DNA from 2 places in the Streptomyces sp. NPDC058637 genome. Region 1 is predicted to be linked to the other one. Evidence: predicted binding sites of a transcription regulator. Region 1 holds the regulator's gene; the other holds the start of a gene.
The links. Region 1 encodes HrcA, which represses chaperone genes, less so after heat shock. Its sites were predicted from a motif close to TTNGCACTCNGNNNNNCNGAGTGCNAA; they were not measured.
Positions count from the first base shown of each region.

Region 2: the regulator HrcA is predicted to act here: its motif matches at 1,750-1,776, upstream of groES (co-chaperone GroES).

Region 1 is NZ_JBHXRD010000001.1:336,074-339,402, forward strand. Features, by position in the region: gene ACFWVP_RS01605 (nitronate monooxygenase) at 1-218, opposite strand, end outside; gene dnaJ (molecular chaperone DnaJ) at 352-1,488, opposite strand; gene hrcA (heat-inducible transcriptional repressor HrcA) at 1,489-2,505, opposite strand; gene ACFWVP_RS01620 (MBL fold metallo-hydrolase) at 2,671-3,329, shown strand, end outside.
Region 2 is NZ_JBHXRD010000005.1:158,864-162,192, forward strand. Features, by position in the region: gene ACFWVP_RS06980 (methyltransferase domain-containing protein) at 1-625, opposite strand, end outside; gene ACFWVP_RS06985 (polysaccharide deacetylase family protein) at 716-1,663, shown strand; gene groES (co-chaperone GroES) at 1,931-2,239, shown strand; gene groL (chaperonin GroEL) at 2,338-3,329, shown strand, end outside.

The DNA of each region.
Region 1 (3,329 bases):
TGCGGCATGAAGAGGTTGACGCCGAAGGGCCGGCCGGTCAGGCGGCGCAGCTGCTTGATCTCGTGGTACATCCCGTCCGCCGTCTTGTAGCCGGCGGCCAGGAAGCCGAGCCCTCCGGCGTCGGCGACGGCCCCGACCAGCTGCGGGGAGGAGACACCGCCCGCCATCGGGGCCTGCACGATCGGATACCGGCAGAGATCGGTCAGCGCCAAGGACATGACGGCATCGTGCCACGTCCCGTGCGGGGCGCCGAATCAGCCGATCCGGCCGTCGAGGGGCGGGTCGCCGCACCACCGCACCGCCCGCCGGTACGGAACCGGCGGGCGGTGCGGTGTGGACGTCGTGCGGGGTTCAGCGGCCGTTGAAGGCGTCCTTCAGCCGGGAGAACAGGCCCTGCTGGCCCGGCTGGAACTGGCCGGTGGGCCGCTCCTCGCCGCGCAGCTTGGACAGCTCCCGCAGGAGGCGCTCCTGCTCGGGATCCATCTTCGTCGGGGTCATGACCTCGACGTGGACGATCAGGTCACCGCGCCCACCGCCGCGCAGATGCGTGATGCCGCGCCCGTGCAGCGGGACCGACTGGCCGGACTGGGTGCCGGGCCTGATGTCGATCTCCTCCAGCCCGTCCAGTGTCTCCAGCGGCACCTGGGTGCCGAGCGCGCCGGCCGTCATCGGGATCGTGACGGTGCAGTGCAGGTCGTCGCCCCGCCGTTGGAACACCGCGTGCGCCAACTCGTGGATCTCGACGTACAGATCGCCGGCCGGGCCGCCGCCGGGGCCGACCTCTCCCTCGCCCGCGAGCTGGATGCGGGTGCCGTTGTCGACACCTGCGGGGATCTTCACGGTGAGGGTGCGCCGCGAGCGGATGCGGCCGTCGCCGGCGCACTCGGGGCAGGGGGTCGGCACGACGGTGCCGAAGCCCTGGCACTGCGGGCAGGGCCGCGAGGTCATGACCTGTCCGAGGAAGGACCGGGTGACCTGGGAGACCTCGCCGCGGCCGCGGCACATGTCACAGGTCTGCGCGGAGGTGCCGGGTGCGGCGCCCTCGCCACTGCAGGTCGTACAGACGACCGCCGTGTCGACCTGGATGTCCTTGGTCGTGCCGAAGGCCGCCTCGTTGAGGTCGATCTCCAGCCGGATCATGGCGTCCTGGCCGCGCCGGGTCCGCGAACGGGGCCCGCGTTGGGCGGCGTTGCCGAAGAACGCGTCCATGATGTCGCTGAAGTTGCCGAAGCCGCCGGCTCCGAAACCGCCCGCGCCGCCACCGCCGGAGGCGGACAGCGGGTCGCCGCCGAGGTCGTAGACCTGCTTCTTCTGCGGGTCCGACAGCACCTCGTAGGCGGCGTTGATCTCCTTGAACCGCTCCTGGGTCTTCGGGTCCGGGTTGACATCCGGGTGCAGCTCGCGTGCGAGCCTGCGGAATGCCTTCTTGATCTCGTCCTGAGATGCGTCGCGGCGCACGCCGAGTACGGCGTAGTAGTCCGTGGCCACTTACGACTCCGCCAGGATCTGTCCGACGTAACGTGCCACTGCGCGTACCGCTCCCATCGTTCCGGGGTAGTCCATGCGGGTCGGTCCGACCACGCCGAGTTTGGCGACTGCCTCGTCGCCCGAACCGTAGCCGACCGCGACGACGGACGTGGAGTTGAGGCCCTCGTGGGCGTTCTCGTGCCCGATCCGTACGGTCATGCCTGAGTCCGTGGCCTCACCGAGCAGCTTCAGCAGGACGACCTGTTCCTCCAGTGCTTCCAGCACCGGTCGGATCATCACAGGGAAGTCGTGCCCGAAGCGGGTGAGGTTGGAGGTGCCGCCGATCATCAGCCGCTCCTCCGTCTCTTCGACCAGAGTTTCGAGAAGGACGGAGAGCACCGTCGAGACGGTTCCCCGGTCCTCGTTCTCGAAGGATTCCGGCAGGTCCTGCACCAGTTGCGGAACGTCCGCGAAGCGGCGTCCGACGACCCGGCTGTTGAGCCGGGCCCGCAGATCGGCGAGAGAGGTCTCGCCGAACGGGGCGGGGCAGTCGATCATACGCTGTTCGACCCGGCCCGTATCCGTGATCAGTACGAGCATCAGACGGGCCGGAGCGAGCGAGAGCAGTTCCACGTGCCGCACCGTGGAACGGGTCAGCGAGGGGTACTGCACGACGGCGACCTGCCGGGTCAGCTGCGCGAGCAGCCGGACCGTGCGGCCCACGACGTCGTCGAGGTCGACCGCGCCGTCGAGGAAATTCTGGATGGCCCGGCGCTCCGGCGACGACAGGGGCTTGACGCCCGCGAGCTTGTCGACGAAGAGCCGGTATCCCTTGTCCGTCGGGATACGCCCCGCACTGGTGTGCGGCTGGGCGATGAAGCCCTCGTCCTCCAGCACCGCCATGTCGTTGCGGACGGTGGCCGGGGAGACCCCGAGCCTGTGCCGCTCCGTGAGCGCCTTGGAGCCGACGGGCTCCTCGGTGCCGACATAGTCCTGGACGATGGCGCGCAGCACTTCGAGTCTGCGTTCGCTGAGCATCGCGCACACCTCCAGCTGTGGTTCTCCGGTGTCTGCCTGGCACTCTGTGTGTTCGAGTGCCAGCAATCCCCCCGGTCAGTGTACGGGGGCGGGGTGGGGCGGGGGCAAGGGCGACCGGCCATGCCGTCGCGGGACCGCGCAGGTCGTTGCCGATAGCGTCACCGTATGGACGTCTCTTGGGAAGACCTCGGCTGGGAGCGGTTGGGCAACGGTACGGGACGCCGACGCCTTCCCGTCTGGGACGCGACCGCCGCGCTGGTGGCCGGGGCGGACGGCGTGCTGCTCTACGACACCGGTTCGACGCTCCGCGAGGGGGCCGCGCTGAGGACGCAGGCGGAGGCCCTGTTCGGCCGCAGGGTGACGCATATCGCACTGAGCCACCCCCATTTCGACCATGTGCTGGGCACCGCCGCGTTCGCCGGGGCGGAGGTCTACGGGGCGGTCGGCACGGCCGGTCTGCTGGGGCGGCACGGGGCGGCGGGGCTGCGCGCGGACGCGATGCGGCACGGGATGAGCGAGGAGGACGCCACGGCGGCGACGGACGTGCTCGTGGCGCCGCACCACCAGGTGAGCGGGGAGTGGACGCTCGACCTGGGCGGTGGCCTCCAGGTGCTGCTGGCCAACGTGGGTCCCGGGCACACCGGCCACGACCTCGCGGTGCTGGTGCCGGGCTCCCCCGTCGTGGTGCTCTGCGGTGATCTGGTCGAGGAGTCCGGCGAGCCGCAGGCCGGCCCGGACGCGGCCCCGTCCCACTGGCCGGCCGCCCTGGACCGGCTGCTGGAACTGGGGGGCGAGGACGCTTCGTACGTGCCGGGGCACGGCGC
Region 2 (3,329 bases), on a different contig from region 1:
CCGCTTCGGTCGCCCAGGAGAGCGGGGGCGAGTAGGCCTCGGGATCGAAGATCCGGCCGCGTCCGCCGCGCCGCGCCGGATCGACGAAGACCGCGTCGTACCCGGACGTGTCGATCTCCGTGACGTCCGCGCGGCGCACCTCGACGAGGTCCTTGAGGCCCAGGGCCGCGGCGTTGGCGCGGGCGACCTCGGCGGTCAGCGGGTCGCGGTCCACGGCCAGCACCGAGATGCCCGCCCTGGCCAGCGCGATCGCGTCGCCACCGATCCCGCAGCACAGGTCGGCCACGCTCCGTACGCCGAGTCCGGCGAACCGCTCGGCGCGGTAGGCGGCGACCGAGGTCCGGGTCGCCTGCTCCACGCCGTTCGGGGTGAAGAACATGCGGTACGCGTCCGCCGCCCCGAACTTCGCCACCGCGCGCTGCCGCAGCCGCGCCTGGCCGAGCGCCGCCGACACCAGTCCGGCCGAGTGCGTGCGCCGCAGCCGCGTCGCCGTGGCCAGCTCCTGGGCGGGGTCATGGTCGCGCAGCTCCGCCAGCAGCGCCGCGCCCTCGGGGGTACGCAGGGCGGCGAATGCGGCGAGCGGGTCGGAAGGGTCTGCTGGGTCCGCAGGGAGGTGGGCGTTCACCGGTCCATTGTGAGCCAGCCGGGGGACGTGCCGGGCCCGCCGGAGGTGTCGGGGCGGAGGGCCGCCGACCGGCTGGCAGGATGCGGCGCCATGCAGCCAGTACGACAAAACGAAAAATCCGCCATGAAGCGGCACAAGCCGGTCCGCTCGGTTCTGGCGGCCCTGCTGGTCGCCGCCCTCGCCTCCGCATGCGCCGAAGGGGCGGACGGCGGTGGGGCGGGCCAGGGGCAGCGGGACCGGCCGGCCGTCGGCCGTCCCGGGGCGGCAGCCGCCGACGCGGCCAGGGCGGCGGAGGCCCGCGCCGAGCGGCTGAAACGGCAGCAGGCCGCGCGGGTGGCCGCGGCGAAGAAGTGGGGGCTGGCGAAGGTCCCGCTGACGGCCCCGCCGCCGCCCGCGCGGAAGCCGCGCATCACCACCCGCGAGGGGTTCGAGGTCGAGGGCGGGGACGCGCTGCCCCCGGTCTTCACCACCGTCCCGACCGAGGAACGGATCGTCTTCCTGACGATGGACGACGGCGCGGAGAAGGACCCCGAACTGCTGAGGATGATGACTGAGCTGGACATCCCGTACAGCGCCTTCCTCAGCGACTACGTGGTCAGCGACGACTACGGCTACTTCAAGGACATGCAGGCGCGCGGCGTCACCCTCAGCAACCACACCCTCAACCACCGCTATCTGCCCGGGCTCTCCGAGGCCGACCAGCGGCGGGAGATCTGCGGCGAGCAGGACAAGATCGAGAAGTACTTCGGGAAGCGGCCCACGCTCTTCAGGCCGCCGTTCGGCAACTACAACGGCGACACCCTGCGCATCGCCAAGTCCTGCGGCATCGAGGCCGTACCGCTGTGGGCGGCCGAGGCGTTCCCCGACCACATGGAGTGGCGCGAGTGGGACCGGGACCTGCACCCTGGCGACATCATCCTCACCCACTTCCGCGGACCCGGGGAATGGAAGGGATCCATGACCGACATGGTCCGCCGCGTCATGAAGACGATCACGGACAAGGGGTACGCCGTGGCCAAGCTGGAGGACTACGTCTGAGAGCCGGCCGCGCCCGGAACACCGCGGCCCTCTCCCGCGCTGTCCGGGCGTACGCCGGTCCCGGGGCGCCACGCGGGGGTGGTGAATTGGCACTCGGCTTGACCGAGTGCTAATCGCGGCCATAGTCTCAGTGCTGGCACTCCCCACTGGAGAGTGCCAGCACCACTGTGCGACACGGCAGGTCCGGCACCCGCGACGACGGATCGACCTGGTCGCCACCCACAGACTGTTAAACCCCGTGAGATCTCCGAAGGGGGAGACCGGATCGTGTCGACCACCAGCTCCAAGGTTGCGATCAAGCCGCTCGAGGACCGCATTGTGGTCCAGCCGCTCGACGCCGAGCAGACCACGGCTTCCGGCCTGGTTATTCCGGACACCGCCAAGGAGAAGCCCCAGGAGGGCGTCGTCCTGGCCGTGGGCCCGGGCCGCTTCGAGAACGGCGAGCGCCTTCCGCTCGACGTCAAGACCGGCGATGTCGTTCTGTACAGCAAGTACGGCGGCACCGAGGTGAAGTACAACGGCGAGGAGTACCTCGTCCTCTCGGCGCGCGACGTTCTCGCGATCGTCGAGAAGTAGTTCACCCACGTTTGCTTCTGTTCTGCGCCCCTGGCCCCCTGCGAAATAACTAGCCGGGCGGCGAGGGGCGCAGTTCGTTTGAGAGGACAGATCAGCCCATGGCGAAGATCCTGAAGTTCGACGAGGACGCCCGTCGCGCCCTTGAGCGCGGCGTCAACAAGCTTGCCGACACGGTGAAGGTGACGATCGGTCCGAAGGGCCGCAACGTCGTCATCGACAAGAAGTTCGGCGCCCCCACCATCACCAACGACGGTGTCACCATCGCGCGCGAGGTCGAGCTCGACGACCCGTTCGAGAACCTCGGTGCGCAGCTGGTGAAGGAGGTGGCGACCAAGACCAACGACGTAGCGGGTGACGGCACCACCACCGCCACCGTGCTCGCCCAGGCACTCGTCCGCGAGGGTCTGCGCAACGTCGCCGCGGGCGCGTCCCCGGCCGCCCTGAAGAAGGGCATCGACGCCGCCGTGAAGGCCGTGTCCGAGGAGCTCCTCGCGACCGCCCGCCCGATCGACGACAAGTCCGACATCGCCGCCGTGGCCGCGCTCTCCGCGCAGGACAGCCAGGTCGGCGAGCTCATCGCGGACGCGATGGACAAGGTCGGCAAGGACGGTGTCATCACCGTCGAGGAGTCCAACACCTTCGGTCTGGACCTCGAGTTCACCGAGGGCATGGCCTTCGACAAGGGCTACCTCTCCCCGTACATGGTGACCGACCAGGAGCGTATGGAGGCCGTCCTCGACGACCCGTACATCCTGATCCACCAGGGCAAGATCGGCTCCATCCAGGAGCTGCTCCCGCTGCTGGAGAAGGTCATCCAGGCCGGCGCCTCCAAGCCGCTCCTGATCATCGCCGAGGACGTCGAGGGCGAGGCGCTCTCCACCCTCGTCGTCAACAAGATCCGTGGCACCTTCAACGCCGTCGCGGTGAAGGCCCCGGGCTTCGGTGACCGCCGCAAGGCCATGCTCGGTGACATCGCCACCCTCACCGGTGCGACCGTCATCGCCGAAGAGGTCGGCCTCAAGCTCGACGGCGCCGGTCTCGACGTGCTGGGCACCGCCCGCCGCGTCACCGTCTCCAAGGACGACACGAC